2 regions of the Brevibacillus sp. NRRL NRS-603 genome follow, and region 2 is predicted to be linked to the other one. Evidence: riboswitches for the same ligand, from Rfam matches in the RefSeq annotation. Region 2 holds a riboswitch; the other holds the start of a gene.

Region 1 (7,659 bases), on a different contig from region 2:
GTTGCTCACTTTCCTCTTGTAGCTTGTTATTGAATACAGCATGCATCATGCTCGTGATAGAGACGAAGCAGAAGGTGAGCAGGAAGTACATTAGATCAAGGTTGCTAGTCGAATGGAAAATCGTTTCTCTTTGTGTCAGGAAGTAGTAAGAGACAATGCCCAATGTCGATACAATCGTCAAAATATTGATGAGTCGGTCTTGATAAATCCCCATAACTGCTACAAAGAACATAATAGTCATGATATTGATCATGTGCGGGTCCAGTCCAACTATGATGAACATGAAGATCCCGATTACGGCGAAGTTGAAAAACTTCATGAAGGGCGCTGCTTTTTCCCGCAAGCTCGGGCGATTGGAGATGTAAGCAAAAGGTGCCAGCACGCCATACAAAATACCCAGTACCGTGAGAACGAATGTGTACGGTACGCCTAGAAAGAGGTTTAAGATCTGAACAACCGTAATAATACTTGCGAATACGATTACGACCCAATTGTTTCTTCTTCTCAATAGATCAATGTGATCCATGTTACCCACCTACCTCGACTTTTACTTGATTGGATGACGACGAATTGTACCAGGAATATTTCGGATCGTGCTTATTGTCATAGACATCTTTGAGATGGAAGAGGGTCGGAATAGCATCGGCCCCTTTGTAAAATACGATATCTTTGATCTGAGTCGCCTTTACTTGATATTTCTTGTTAATAAATTTAAAAAATGTCGGATCTGCTACCCCGATTGCGTGGGTATAGCCATGCTTTTCAGCGTAATCTATCATCAAGCAAATTCCTTTTTGCCCTAGTTGTCCGCGGTATTTCGGCAAAACAGCGAGACTGTCTACCTCCATGACTTTCATATCTTCTGTAACAACGTCCTGAAAAAGTGATTTCATATAAGCACTTGATTTGGAAAAGGGCGTCATTTCAAATGTTCCACCTGCTTCACCATCTTCGGCGATTAGGAGGAACAGAGCTGAGCCTTCTTTCGCGTACTCCATCTCGAAGCCCATGCTTGTCCATACTGTTTCTTTGATTTCATGAAATTTAGCTAACTCTTGTACGGTTTCTACTTGTTTGTACATAACTTCTCCACTCCATCATTTTCTCTGATTGAACTATGTTGTGTATGTTTGTCGTCTCAAAAGTTATGTTTTTCCATCCGTTGCAAAAATGAAAGTGCTTTCATCCTCCTTTCAAAAATGTCAACACAAAAAAAGGCCATTCCATCGAAATGGAACAACCGAAGCTACCAACATCGAAAATGGTCTCATGATGATGGCAACCCGGCTATCATGGTCAAAGAAGACTGTAGACCCGTGGTTTTGCGTCGCCACCTTTCGATGACTTTGCCTTTTGCATTTCTTTAGCAAAAATTGTAAAAACGTGTCGAATTTTGCTAGACACAATCATGCAAAATATAAGCCATTTGTATTAGCTGTGTCAAGTTTTGGTAGGGAGAAGTAACTAATTGTTCATAATATAAGAACGTACGAAAAAACCAGTTGCGGTATCAACTGGTTCTTCATTAAGTAGGGAGTAGGGCGTTAGGCTAGGGTGCGCAGAATGTCTATAACTTCAGTAGGCTCCATTCGCTTTTTGTAGTCAGGATCTAAGGATACTGACCGGATTACGCCCTGTTTATCGAGGATATAAGTAGCAGGTATGGGGAGTGTCCATGAATCTTCATGATTAAAACGAGTGAGATCGATATCTAATGATTGGTAGGTATCATGTAAATATTCAGGCAGTCTGAATCTGAGTTCATATTTTTCTGCTACCTGATTATTGGTATCGCATAAAACGGGGAAGCTCAGACGATTGTTCTCTTGCATAGTAAGAGAGTGTGCAGGAGATTGTGGACTTATGGCAAACAATTGGGCACCCAGTGAGTTTATTGTATCGATCTGTTTTTGGTACGCTTGCATCTCTAAATTGCAATAGGGGCACCATGATCCACGGAAAAATGTGAGGACGACAGGACCTTTTACGATTTCTTCCGACAAGGTAATGTTCTTTCCAGCATGATCGTTCAATGTGAAATCAGGCGCAATCGAACCAAGGGGCAAGCCCTTTGCGTGTCCAGAGGTCCGCAGCTCCTCGATTGATCTTGTAAATGCATCTGTTACTTCACGGGTGAGGAAGTCTGCTATTTGAATGGTTGTAAAATCTAGCTCTTCGCGCAGGCTCTGAAAATGTGGTTTATCCATATGTCGTTCCCCTCTTTTTCGAAAGAATAGTAGAAGCCATAGCTTTACGATATCTTTCTTTTTGAGCGAAAGATGTAAACTGGATTACATTCTCTTCAAAATTTTGTCCCGCTGAATAGAAATGGATTTAAAGCCTGTTTGAATCAGTTCTTCTCTTGCTAAAGCACGTAATGCTACCGTCACTGCTTCCCTGGATGCCCCAACAAAATTGGCGAGTTCTTGATGGGAGAGAGGTAAGTCAATTTGTTGAAACGCCGAACTGTTAGCATTGCCAAATTGATCGGCGAGCTTTACCAACGTGGAAATAATGCGATCTTGTAAAGGGAGAAGGGCAAGATTTTCGGCTGCTTGACTGATCGAAACCATTCTATCGCTAATGATCTTCATGATCTTCATCATCAGTTGAGGATGTTCGATGAGGTAGCTTTCAAATTTTGCTTTGCTCATTTTACAAATGAGGCAGTCTTCGATGGCATCTATATACATCTCTCTTGTACCTAATGAGAGGAGATCCACTTCTCCAAACACATTGCCTTCCCCGAGGATATCGAATGTGAACTGCCGACCATCCCGATTTACTTTATATAAACGTACCTTCCCCTGTTTGATGAAGTAGAAGCCCTCTGAAAAATTTTCTGGTGTTTGAATGCACGTATTTTTGGGAAAAGGGGTTAGAGAGGTTAATTGATCAATTAAGCGCAAACTTTCCTCGGATAATGAATTCAACAAATAAAATTGGGATAAATGTGTAATTGGGTTCATCATTTCTGTTCAGTTTGGGTCTTCAGGATCGTTCTTTTCGCTTTTGTGACAATTCTTTTCGTCTCCTTTGTATCAGAGGTTTTTAGCCACTCGTCACAAAGCTGTGTCACCCAGTCTGGTTGTGATTTACTCGCATCGTTCAACCAATTCCCTACAGAATCTTGAACATATTTGGATGGATCTGACTTCACTGGTGTGAGCAAAGGCAGGCAGCGAGCGGGCTCATTTTTCAATGCGTCAATATGCTTGCACCAGACACCTCGAGGGCGTGTGGCTTCTATCGCAAAGCGGCGAATATTTTCGTCGGCATCAAGTACCCATTCGCTCAGGAGTTGAATGGAATGGTTCAGATCATGCAAGAGAGAATCTCGAATCGCCATCCATGCGATCTCTCTCACTCCAAAATGATGATCAGCCGCGAATTTTTTTATTTGCGCTAGTTTTTCTTCTAGAGATAAGGTGTTGTCCAGGCCGATAATATAGGCACTCCAGCAACGCACACTGTCTGACTTGTGGTTGGCCAACGATAGGAAAACAGGAGCCGTAGCTGTGGGTTCACCCGATTTGTGTAAGATCGCAAGCAGTTCTTGTCCAATCAGACGGATAGCTTTCATTCCGCTCGTTGATCCGGTCTCTTCTAGCTGACCAACAAGTTGAGGGACATACGCGCCTAATGTAACATGAGGCAGAACGATTCGTACCAAATGAATATGATTAACAGCCTGCCATTCAGTCAAATTGACGCTTTCTAATTCTCCAGCATGAAGGAGTGCTAATACATTGTCAGGGATGAGTGAGGCTTTACTTGCTCCTTTTCTCGTGTGTACCGAATCCGGCATTTCAACAAACTCCTTTTCGCGGTAATGGTAAAAGTATACATAAAAATCACCCGTAACAAAAATTTTCCAACTATCCGATAACTAGAAGGAATAGGAGGGGATTTTGATGAAGGAAGTAAAAGTGATTCAATTTTACTTTTCCGGAGGCGGTGAAATGATTAGCATCGAAACGACGGAACCGGAAGAGATCATTCAAATGGTCGCTAATCAAAACGACGGATGGCTCCAGTATGATGATGTTGTCATTAACGTGAGAAATGTTTTGTATATCAGAGTACGCAATCAGGCGTAACAATAAGAATAGGAAAAGAGTGTCAAGCTCTAGCACGAAAAAGCTCTCCTTTGCATATGGAGGGCTTTTTCGTGTTGGAGGAGCTCAATTGGTTATTCTATTAATAGAAGAAAAGGAGGGTGGCAATATGACGCTGGAAGAAGTCATGCAGAAGCTCGAAGCGATGGGGACTGAACAGACGAAAAAAACGTTATTGCGGCATGGGGCGAAAGAGCCTTTGTTTGGCGTGCGAGTCGGTGATATGAAAAAGCTGGTCAAGGAGGTAAAGCGTGATCAGCAGCTCGTTCAGGCGCTGTACGATACGGGAAACTACGACGCCATGTACTTGGCCGGATTGACGGTTGACCCAATGAGCATGACAAAAGAGCGGCTGCAGTCTTGGGTCAAGAAAGCCTCTTGGTACGCGCCCGCCGAGTATACGGTTGCGAGTGTAGCCGCTGAGAGCCATTTTGCCATGGAGTTGGCACGAGAATGGATCGAGTCAAAGGAAGAGATGGTAGCCACATGTGGGTGGAACACGTATTCGAACTACTTGTCGATTACCCCCGACGAACAGCTGGATAAAGAAGAAATCAAACGGCTCCTCATGAGAGTGAACGAGACGATTCATCAGGAACAGAATCGTGTGCGGTACACCATGAATCAATTCGTTATTTCAGTAGGCGCGTATGTAGCGGAACTTCATCAGGAAGCGCTGGAAGTGGCCGCAGCGATTGGCAAAGTACATGTAGACGTCGGACAGACAGCGTGCAAGGTTCCGTTGGCTACGGAGTATATCAAAAAGATAGAGGAACGAGGGAGTGTCGGAAAAAAGAAAAAGACGTGCATTTGCTAGTGGGGCATTTTTCTCAATCATTTGGCGTATATTTCTAAGGTGCTTTTGTTTAGTAAAGTATCGACTATTTCTTGCTAATGTGCTATCATGATACCTTGTTAACGTATTACCACTTTATCGGAGTAAAACATAGAGTAGGGAAACGAGGGGGATCATCACGATGAAGAAAATAGCATGGATGTCATTGTTGCTGAGTGCGATGGTTTCATTGGTAGTGGGCTGTTCCAGCACAAATACTGGCGCTGACGCGAACAAGCTGATCATCGGAATTGATGATAAGTTTGCACCAATGGGATTTAGGGATGAGAAAAATGAGCTAGTTGGCTTTGATATTGATTTTGCGCGTGCAGCCGGCGAAAAAATGGGAAAACAAGTCGAGTTTCAACCAATCGATTGGAGTGCAAAAGAGTCTGAACTAAACAGCGGTCGTATTGACTTGATCTGGAATGGATATACGATAACAGATGAAAGAAAAGGGAAGGTTCTTTTTACCAAGCCTTATCTGAAAAACGCACAAGTAGTGGTCACGATGGCAAATAGCAACTTGACCAAGCTCTCAGACTTGGCCGGTAAAGGAATTGGTTTGCAAAAGCTGTCTTCCGCAGCTGACGCGATTAATGCGAGTGATATCAAAAATCAGGTCAAATCGATTACCGAGTTCCCTGATAACGTGCTGGCACTGAGTGATTTGAAGATCGGTCGTGTAGAAGCAGTTGTCATCGACCAGGTTGTGGCTGATTACTATATGGCAAAAGAACCGGGTACTTTTAAGAAGTTGGAAGAATCGCTGTCCCCTGAGGAATATGGAGTAGGCGTCAAAAAAGGCAACGAGGCATTGTTGAATGAGCTGCAAAAAGCACTGGATGCGTTGAATCAGGATGGTACAGCTGCAAAAATATCGGAAAAATGGTTCGGCGAAAATCGTGTATTGAAATAAGGAGAACAGCGATGGCTTCGCCGCTTGATTGGCGAAGCCACGCTTTTATTTTCAGGATTAGGAGCATACCAAGATGAGCGTAGACTACATTCTCTCCATTACGAAGCCCATGCTAGAAGGGGCGCAGATGACGGTGCTGTTGTTTATCATCGCCATTCTGCTTTCCATTCCATTAGGTTTTTTGATCACCTTAATGGCAAAAAGCAATAATAAGGCGCTGGCCTGGCTCGCGCATACGTATGTGTATGTGATGCGTGGGACGCCTCTCTTATTGCAGCTGTTGTTTATTTGCTTCGGGCTGCCTCTCTTGCCCGTAGTGGGAGAGTATTTGGTGATGGATCGGTTCGTCGCTGCATGTGTCGGCTTCGTGCTGAACTACGCAGCGTATTTCGCGGAGATTTTCCGTGGAGGACTGCTGTCAATCGACAAGGGACAGTATGAGGCGGCGCAGGTCCTCGGTTTTAGCAAATGGCAGACAACCAATAAGATCATTTTGCCGCAAATGTTTCGCGTGGCTTTGCCTGCCGTCGCAAATGAATCAATTACTCTCGTAAAAGACACAGCACTGCTCTATGCGGTTGCTGTTCCAGAATTGCTTCACTTTGCACAAACGGCTGTGAATCGCGACTTTACCATCGTTCCGTTTTTTATTGCCGGAATCATTTATTTGTTGATGACGCTATTGTTGACGTTGTTCTTTAAGTGGCTGGAAAAAAGGTTCAAATTCGAATAAAGGGCTGGCTCAATATGGATATCATTCAAGTATCGAATCTAAAGAAATCATTTGGCAATCAGGAAGTTTTGCGAGATGTCTCGTTTTCAGTGAAAAAGAACGAAGTCGTGGCAGTAATTGGACCATCTGGCTCCGGCAAAAGCACAATGCTACGCAGCTTGGTCAATTTGGAGCAGGTGAATGGTGGCAGCATTCGTGTGCAGGATGATTATTTGGTGAAGGACGGCGTTTATGCCGGCAATCAAGAAATCAAGCAGATCACATCGAGAATGGGCATGGTCTTTCAGCATTTTAATCTGTTTCCTCATCTCACAGTAAAAGAAAATCTGGAGATCGCACCACGCGTAGTCAAAGGTGAGGCGTCTTCGGACATCCAAAGAAAGAGTGCAGAGCTCTTGGAAAAGGTCGGCCTGTCTGATAAGGCAGACGCGTATCCAGCAAAGCTCTCAGGCGGACAGAAGCAGCGTGTGGCGATCGCCAGAGCACTGATGATGAACCCGCAAATCTTGTTGTTTGACGAGCCTACGTCTGCGCTTGATCCCGAACTGACAGGTGAGGTCCTGCAAGTCATCAAGCAGCTTGCCCAGGAGCATATGACGATGATGGTTGTAACGCATGAGATGGGATTCGCGCGCGAGGTGGCGAACCAAATCATGTTTATGGACAAAGGGGAATTCGTAGAGTCGGGGACACCTGAGCAATTGTTTACAAACGCTAAATTTGAGCGGACCAAATCTTTTTTGCATCGCGCATTAAAATAGTGAAGATCAATAACAAATGCCCTCAGTGTCGAGAAGACAGACTGAGGGCATTTTTGTATAGACAGGCTACATCACCTGATAGTTCAAGTACCGTTGGCTGATAAACGAATGAAAATGATCGCTGAACGAATCAGCATTTAAAAACGCATTGTAAGCGTAAGGAGTGACCCGACAGTAAACGACCTCGCGTCCATCGTGAAAACGGATGTAGAGGTGGCTTGCATCCAGATCGTAGCGAGCAGCTTTGATCAATTTCGAATCCAGTTCCTTGTAGGTAATTTCTTGGGGTTGGT
Region 2 (7,659 bases):
ACAGCACGAAGCCCCACCAATCCTTGACATGCTTGTTCTTTTGTTTGCGGAAATAGTACGCCATTACGCTGATGTTCACAAAGCTAAAGGCGATCAGGGCACCGAAGTTAATAAAGGAAGTTGCCGTTAATAAATCCAAATACAGAGCGAACAGCATCAACGCTCCGACCAGTAAGACGTTAAATAAAGGCGTTCTCAGCTTTGGATGTACATAACCGAACCAGCTTCGCGGCAAAAATCCATCTCGTCCCATTGCGTACAACAAGCGGGTTACGCTCGTGACAGATACGAGCCCGGATGCCAGTGTCGAAGACAACGCTGCCGCCAAAAACACCATTTGAAAGATCGTCCCACCGATAAACAAAGCAATCTCCGCAGAGGCAGCTTCTGGATCAGACAATACCGAAACATCAGGAAATAATGATTGCATGAAATAAGATGCCGTAATAAACAACGCTCCTCCTGCGAGTGCTACGAGCATAATCCCGCGGGGAATCGTCTTTTTCGCATCGACGGTTTCCTCCGTTAGCGTGGTTACTGCATCAAAGCCAAGGAAGGAAAAGCAAAGAATCGACGCACCGGAAAGCAGTGCAATGACAGACATATCCGGTGACAGAAATGGACGCAGATTGAATACTTGACCAAGTCCGTCACCTTGCATTAGACCACGGATTGCCAATCCCGCAAACAACACGACGACCACGACTTGAAACAGCACCAAAATCGAGTTGACGGATGCAGTCACCGTCACCCGAAATACGTTTAACCCCGTCACCAAAACAATGAAGCCAATAATCCACCACGCTGTCGACACATCAGGAAACACAGATGATAGGTAAACCCCAGTCAACAAAGCGTTAATCATCGGTAAAAACAAATAATCCAGCAATGACGCCCAGCCTACCAAAAATCCTGCAAAGGGATGGATCGTTTGTTGTGTATACGTGTACGCGGTCCCTGCTGTAGGGAATAGCCGTACCATCTTTCCGTAGCTTGCCGCCGTAAACAGGATCGCAAGAAGTGTGACTGCATAAGCAGCAGGAACGTGCCCCCCCGTTTCTCCAGAAACAATGCCAAAGGTGTCAAAAACGGCCATCGGGGCCATGTAGCCCAGTCCAATTACGACAATATGCCGCAACTTCAAACTACGTGTTAGTTCTGCTCTCCCGTTCACTGCCTGTCCCCCTTTATGTAACAGAATAATTATACACGCTGATTTATAATGACGAAAGATAAAAGCGCCGCTGCACACGGGTTCTCCATGCACAGCAGCGCTTGATTTATATGGTATTTCTTATGCTTTTGGCAGTTCAAAGGAACTCTTCAACGATACAATCCGGTTGAATACGAGCTTATCCTCTGTCGTATGCTTCGGATCGACATTGAAATAGCCATGACGGAAAAATTGATACTTGTCTTGTGGCTTGGTTTCTTTCATATTTGGCTCCACATAGCCTTGCAGCACTTCCAACGAATTCGGGTTAACGTTGTCGAGGAACGTGCCCTCTGCGTCTTCATCATCCATAATCAATGGCTCATACAAACGGAATTCAGCAGGAATGGCATTGGTCGCATCCACCCAGTGAATTGTACCTTTTACCTTACGACCTGTAAAACCGCTGCCGCTCTTCGTCTCAGGATCATACGTGCAATGGATCTCGATCACGTTGCCGTCTGCATCCTTCACAACGTCATTGCATTTAATGAAGTACGCGTGCTTCAGACGCACTTCATTTCCCGGGAACAGGCGGAAGTACTTGCTCGGCGGGTTTTCCATGAAGTCGTCCTGCTCAATGTAGATTTCGCGGGAGAACGGAATTTGACGATTGCCCATCTCTGGGTTCTCTGGATTAATCTCCGCTTCGAGCATCTCGACTTGTCCTTCCGGATAGTTCGTGATGACGACCTTCAACGGATTCAAAACAGCCATCGTACGTGGTGCCTTTAGCTTCAGGTCTTCACGGATGAAATACTCCAGCATTTTCTCGTCAACGGTGCTGTTCGCGCGCGCTACCCCTACCTCACGAGCGAATGTACGAATCGCTTCCGGTGTATAGCCGCGACGACGGAAGCCTGCGATGGTTGGCATGCGCGGGTCATCCCAGCCGTCTACTACATTCTCATCGACAAGCTGTTTCAGCTTCCGTTTACTCATAACGGTGTTCGTCAGGTTCAAGCGAGCAAATTCGTACTGGTGCGGTACCTTCTCCATTTCGCACTCGCGTACTACCCAGTCGTACAACGGGCGATGATCTTCGAATTCCAGTGAGCACAAGGAGTGTGTCACGCCCTCAATAGCATCCTCCAACGGATGAGCGAAGTCGTACATCGGATAAATACACCATTTGTCGCCCGTGTTGTGATGCGTTGCATGGGAGATCCGATAGAGAACCGGATCACGCATGTTGAAGTTCTGAGAAGCCATGTCGATTTTCGCACGCAGCACCTTTTCCCCGTCCTTGAATTCACCTTGGCGCATACGTGCAAACAGGTCCAGGTTTTCCTCCACAGACCGATTGCGGAACGGACTATCTGTGCCTGGCTCTGTCCACGTTCCACGCATTTTACGCATTTCTTCTGGAGACAGATCGTCTACGTAAGCCAGACCTTTTTTAATCAAAAGCACCGCACGGTTGTACATCTCTTCAAAGTAATCAGATGCAAAAAACAACCCGTCCCATTCGAAGCCAAGCCATTGAACGTCCCTTTTGATGGCCTCTACGTATTCGATGTCTTCCTTCACCGGGTTGGTATCGTCAAAACGCAGGTTGGCCTTGCCAGAGAATTCTCGAGCCAGCTCAAAATTGAGGCAGATCGCTTTTGCATGTCCAATATGAAGATACCCGTTCGGTTCTGGGGGAAAGCGGGTAATGATTTCCTTTACTTTGCCCTCTTGCAAGTCATCAATCATGATATTGCGGATAAAATTGGATGCCGCTACCTTGTTTTCCAATGAAATCAACCTTTCACTTCACCTTTACATTCCATAATACTGATTCTCTACCCAGAGTTCAACAAAATCGGGTCGTTGACCGACCCGCTCACGTCTCCCATTGCTGCCTCGTTTGCCATTGTGACCTGCAATACAGGTGAATGACAGAATCAATGGCTAAGCGCTGCTCCGTGATCCCACGAATCGTTTCGAGATGCTTCGGGGAAATCAGATGCAGCAAAGGCTGTTCAACATGATTGAAGCGTTGGAATGCTTCCGCTGCAATACGATCCCACCGCGGGTAATACCGAAGCAAGTCATCGGGCATTACGCGGGATCGGTCCGTGTCGGACTCGGGCAAACAATCGAAAGGTTCATCCAAATTTAACGTTCCATAATCATCTGTCAGCTCTTCTCCCGGAAAAATATCCCGTGCAGCCAATTCCATATCATACATGGTCGGCACACAATTCGCATGAAAGCTGTGGTTCACGTACCTTGCCTTATCCCAACAAAGAATGTACCTTCCGAGCTGGTTCTTAAACGAATATTTTTGTACGTCCTGTTTTCGTAATGAGTCAAGTCTTTCCACAAACGCAGGGTCCAATACCTGGTCCAAATCATCCTGTGCCCATACAATCGTTCCTTTTGGGATAAACCTTGTCGCAAACACACCGTACCCGATCTCATCGTTGATATAGCGCAATTCTGTATCGGGATGCATCATGGTCTTTGTTTCACTCCTTGGCGAATGTGCCTTTTTATCATCATAAGCAGTTTTGCCCCAGGAGGTGTGTGAATGTCTGCGAAAAACAACCATCCCCATGCTATTCCTGGCTATTTTTCCGGATTAAAAATTTTTTCTTATTTACCACAAATGGTAAATAGTCTATATTATTGGCAAACGGAGTTTTAGGAACATTTTCCCACAACGATAGAATCAGTATTGTGTCATTTTATGCTTCACCCATTGATATCGAAACGGCATACCCGGGGAAATCCGGCGACGCAAAGCTACAGGGGCTACCTCCGCAACAGCGGACACGCTTGCCAGCTACCGAAGTATTGATGTAGGACGAGACCAATGATCCTATATCATTGGTCTTTTTTTGCGCTCACAATGTCTATTTTTGTCTACTTTTGTATGTTTGTGTATTTTTAACTTTTAAAGGAGGTGAGGCAACAGCGGATAGCCGGTTTAATGAATCATTATATTATTCATCATGAAGGAGGTTTCATAGGAATGTCATTCTGGAAGAAACTCTCGACCGTCGCGCTGACTGCTGTCATCGGGGTATCAACATTCTCTGGAGCACAAGCTGCTAACCGTCCAACATCGATGTCACCGAACGCAATGGTGACGACTCCTCACTATCTGGCTACGGCTGCGGCCCTGAAGACTTTGGAAGACGGTGGAAATGCAGTAGATGCTGCTATTACAGCCGCTTCCACCTTAGCTGTTGTCTATCCCCATTACACAACCATTGGCGGAGATAACTTCTGGCTCATCTACAATGCCAAAACAAAAGAGCTGAAGGCGCTGAACGGCAGTGGTCGCGCAGGCGAAAAGGCAACCATCGACTATTACAAAGGCAAGGGCTACGAAAAAATCCCGTCCCGCGGTTATGAATCAGCAAACACTGTCCCTGGTGTGGTCTCCGGCTGGTGGGAGGCGTACAACTACGCACACAAAAAAATGGGAAACAGCAAGCTTCAATGGAGCAGACTGCTGGAGCCTGCCATTGGATACGCCGAGAACGGATATCCAGTCTCTCCCAACCAAGTATATTGGACGAAATACGCGACAGATCCAACTGACAATGACTTGAAGAATCTTCAACGTTTTGATGGATTCCGTAAAACATTCCTGAAGCCCAACGGCGATCCTTATGCAGCAGGGGAAATTCTCAAACAAAAGGACCTTGCCAATACTTTGCGAATCATTGCAAAAAAAGGCGCTGACGGTTTTTATAAAGGAGAAGTTGCTAAAAAAATCGTAGCAGACATGCAAGCCAACGGCGGATTGCTCACGTTGAAAGATTTTGAGAAGCACACCTCCACTTGGGCAGATCCAATTACGGTAGACTACCGAGGATACAAAGCGTATAACGTTCCACCGAACTCTCAAGGCATGGCATCACTCTCTATTCTTAATGTTTTGAATAACTTTGACCTCAAGAGCATGGGTGAAGGAACACCCGATTACTATCACACGATTGTAGAAGCAACCAAACAAGCTTTTGCTGACCGCGACAAATGGCTAACTGACCCTGCCTTTGTGGATATCCCTGTGGATGAGCTGTTGTCCAAGCAGCACGGGAAAGATTTAGCTGCGCGCATTGATATGAAGCAAGCCGCCAAATCTGTAGAACCACTTGATCCAAAAGGCGATACAACCTGGTTCGGGATCGTCGACAAAGATGGAAATGCCGTGTCCATCATTCAAAGTCACTATTTTGACTGGGGTTCCGGCATCGTAGCGAAAGATACAGGCGTCCTTTTGCAAAACCGCGGAAGCTATTTCTCTTTGGATCCCAAACACATCAATCATTTGGAACCAGGAAAACGTACCTTCCACACAATTAACCCGGCTATGCTCTTTAAAGGGGACAAGCCTTATCTTCTCTACGGAACACAAGGGGGAGAAGGACAGCCGCAAACGCAAGCCGCTCTCGTCACGCGTATCGTCGACTTTGGTTTCAGCGTGCAAGACGCAATCGAAGCGCCAAGATGGCTGCATGGACGCAACTGGGGATCTGCTTCCAACAATCTCAAGGTGGAAAGCCGCATCCCTCAAGAAGTCCTGGACGAGTTAATAAAACGTGGGCATCCAGTCGAAAAGCTGGAAGCAGCCTATACCGACGCGATGGGACAGTCCGGCGCAATCCTGATTGACCCGCAAACCAATGTAAAATTTGGCGGTGCTGACCCTCGCGGTGAAGGCGCAGCAATGGGATACTAATATTTTGTCAGACTGCTGAGTAAATCTCAGCAGTCTACCTGTTTCTATTTTGCAATCACGGATTAGGAGTGGAAAAACCTATGTTTTTGTTCAACAAGCTTAGGAACAAAATGATCCTTTGGTTTCTCGTCGTGGCTGTCATTCCACTTACTGCCGTTTCTTTGTTTATCACGAACAGCTTTTCATCCATTCTGATTGATAAACAAAAATCATCCTATGTTGACCTTACTTCCAGTACAGCCATAGCTATGGATCAATATCTGGACCGGCGTATGACAGAAATTCAGATTTTAGCCCGCACCTCGGATATTCAATCCGATGATGCAGCGGCAAAAAACGAATTTATCCGCAAGTTTACCGAGGAAATGAAACTGTATGACGGAAATACGTTTATCGCAAGCGATGGAAAAGTAACGGCTGATACGTTCCCGAAAAGCGTTGGAATCAATCTTGGCGAGCGCCAATTCTTCAAAGACGGTATGCAGGACAAGCCCAGCTTCTCCGATGTTCTTGTTGCGAAGACAACCGGCAATCGCTCTATCATCGTCGCTTCCCCTGTAAAAACGAAAAACAATGAGAAGCTCGGTGTCTTGACCGGGCTCGTCAATGTAGATGACTTCACAGCAACATTTCTCAAGGATTTGAAAGTTGGAAACGATGGTTATCCGATTCTCGTTGATAACAAGGATCAAATTCAGTACCATCCTACCCAGGATCTGATCGGAAAGCCGCTTGAGGAATCCGCTCTGCCGCAACCATTGATGGAAATCCTGAAATCAGGAAAAACGGAAAAGGGCTCATACAGCTACTCGGACAATGGCAAGGAATACGTTGTCACCTATTCCCCCATTCCCAAGACCAACTTTGGTTTGTATCTGCATATCCCTGTCGAATCCATAACGTCTGCGGTTTCATCCGTTACCACCATGGTTAGGATCATTGTCATCGTTGTTGTTGCTGTCGTGACCGCAATCGCATACGCTGTTTCCCGACAAATCTCACGCCCTATTGCGGCAGTTGCCTCTGTGGCTAACCGCATTTCCGAGGGTGAACTGACTGTACAGCCCTTGCAAATTCGAACCAAGGATGAGGTTGGACAGCTATCCCAATCAGTAAACACAATGGTGCTCAACCTGCGAACGATTATTCAACAAGTTAATGATACAGCTTCAGACCTCGCTTCTTCAGCAGAGGAATTGTCAGTCAACGCCGACCATACGAGCAAGGCTACCGAGCAAATCGCCATAACGATTCAGGAAGTAGCTTACGGTGCGGAAAAGCAAGTGAAGAGTGTAGAGGAAAGTGTCACCGCAATTCAAGGTGTATCGACAGGAGCTCAACAGGTTGCCACAAATGCACAGCAAGCTGCCGAATCAGCTTTGGGCGCTTCCCAAATTGCAGTGGAAGGCAATCAAGCCCTTCAGGTCGTTATCAGCCAGATGCAATCGATCGAGAACACTGTCGGCAACATTGCCGATATCGTCAAACGATTAGGAAACAGCTCGCAGGAAATCGGACAAATCGTACAAGTCATCACCGCCATTGCTGAACAAACAAATCTGTTAGCGCTTAACGCAGCGATTGAAGCGGCGAGAGCTGGTGAACAGGGGCGCGGATTCGCCGTTGTAGCAGACGAAGTGCGCAAATTGGCTGAGCAGTCCGCGCAATCCGCGCAACAGATCAAACTGTTGATTACGACGATTCAGCTCGAATCAAACCAGGCTGTCCTTTCGATGGAACAGGGCACCAAAGAGGTCGCCACTGG

What was found. Region 2 has a riboswitch for cyclic di-GMP ahead of ggt (gamma-glutamyltransferase). Riboswitches for the same ligand answer to the same signal wherever they lie in the genome.
Region 1: linked by a shared signal. The riboswitch ahead of C7R94_RS03345 (GNAT family N-acetyltransferase) and the one ahead of ggt (gamma-glutamyltransferase) in region 2 are both predicted to bind cyclic di-GMP.

The regions. Positions count from the first base shown of each region.
Region 1 is NZ_PXZN01000008.1:2,099-9,757, forward strand. Features, by position in the region: gene C7R94_RS03340 (methyl-accepting chemotaxis protein) at 1-526, opposite strand, end outside; gene C7R94_RS03345 (GNAT family N-acetyltransferase) at 528-1,082, opposite strand; cyclic di-GMP riboswitch class I at 1,275-1,361, opposite strand; gene C7R94_RS03350 (peroxiredoxin-like family protein) at 1,545-2,207, opposite strand; gene C7R94_RS03355 (Crp/Fnr family transcriptional regulator) at 2,292-2,969, opposite strand; gene C7R94_RS03360 (DNA alkylation repair protein) at 2,969-3,808, opposite strand; gene C7R94_RS03365 (hypothetical protein) at 3,915-4,100, shown strand; gene C7R94_RS03370 (DNA alkylation repair protein) at 4,228-4,935, shown strand; gene C7R94_RS03375 (amino acid ABC transporter substrate-binding protein) at 5,096-5,872, shown strand; gene C7R94_RS03380 (amino acid ABC transporter permease) at 5,946-6,605, shown strand; gene C7R94_RS03385 (amino acid ABC transporter ATP-binding protein) at 6,620-7,366, shown strand; gene C7R94_RS03390 (KTSC domain-containing protein) at 7,433-7,659, opposite strand, start outside.
Region 2 is NZ_PXZN01000011.1:173,899-181,557, reverse strand. Features, by position in the region: gene C7R94_RS06860 (APC family permease) at 1-1,174, opposite strand, end outside; gene C7R94_RS06855 (glutamine--tRNA ligase/YqeY domain fusion protein) at 1,295-2,962, opposite strand; gene C7R94_RS06850 (SET domain-containing protein) at 3,042-3,659, opposite strand; cyclic di-GMP riboswitch class I at 3,906-3,994, shown strand; gene ggt (gamma-glutamyltransferase) at 4,176-5,894, shown strand; gene C7R94_RS06840 (methyl-accepting chemotaxis protein) at 5,975-7,659, shown strand, end outside.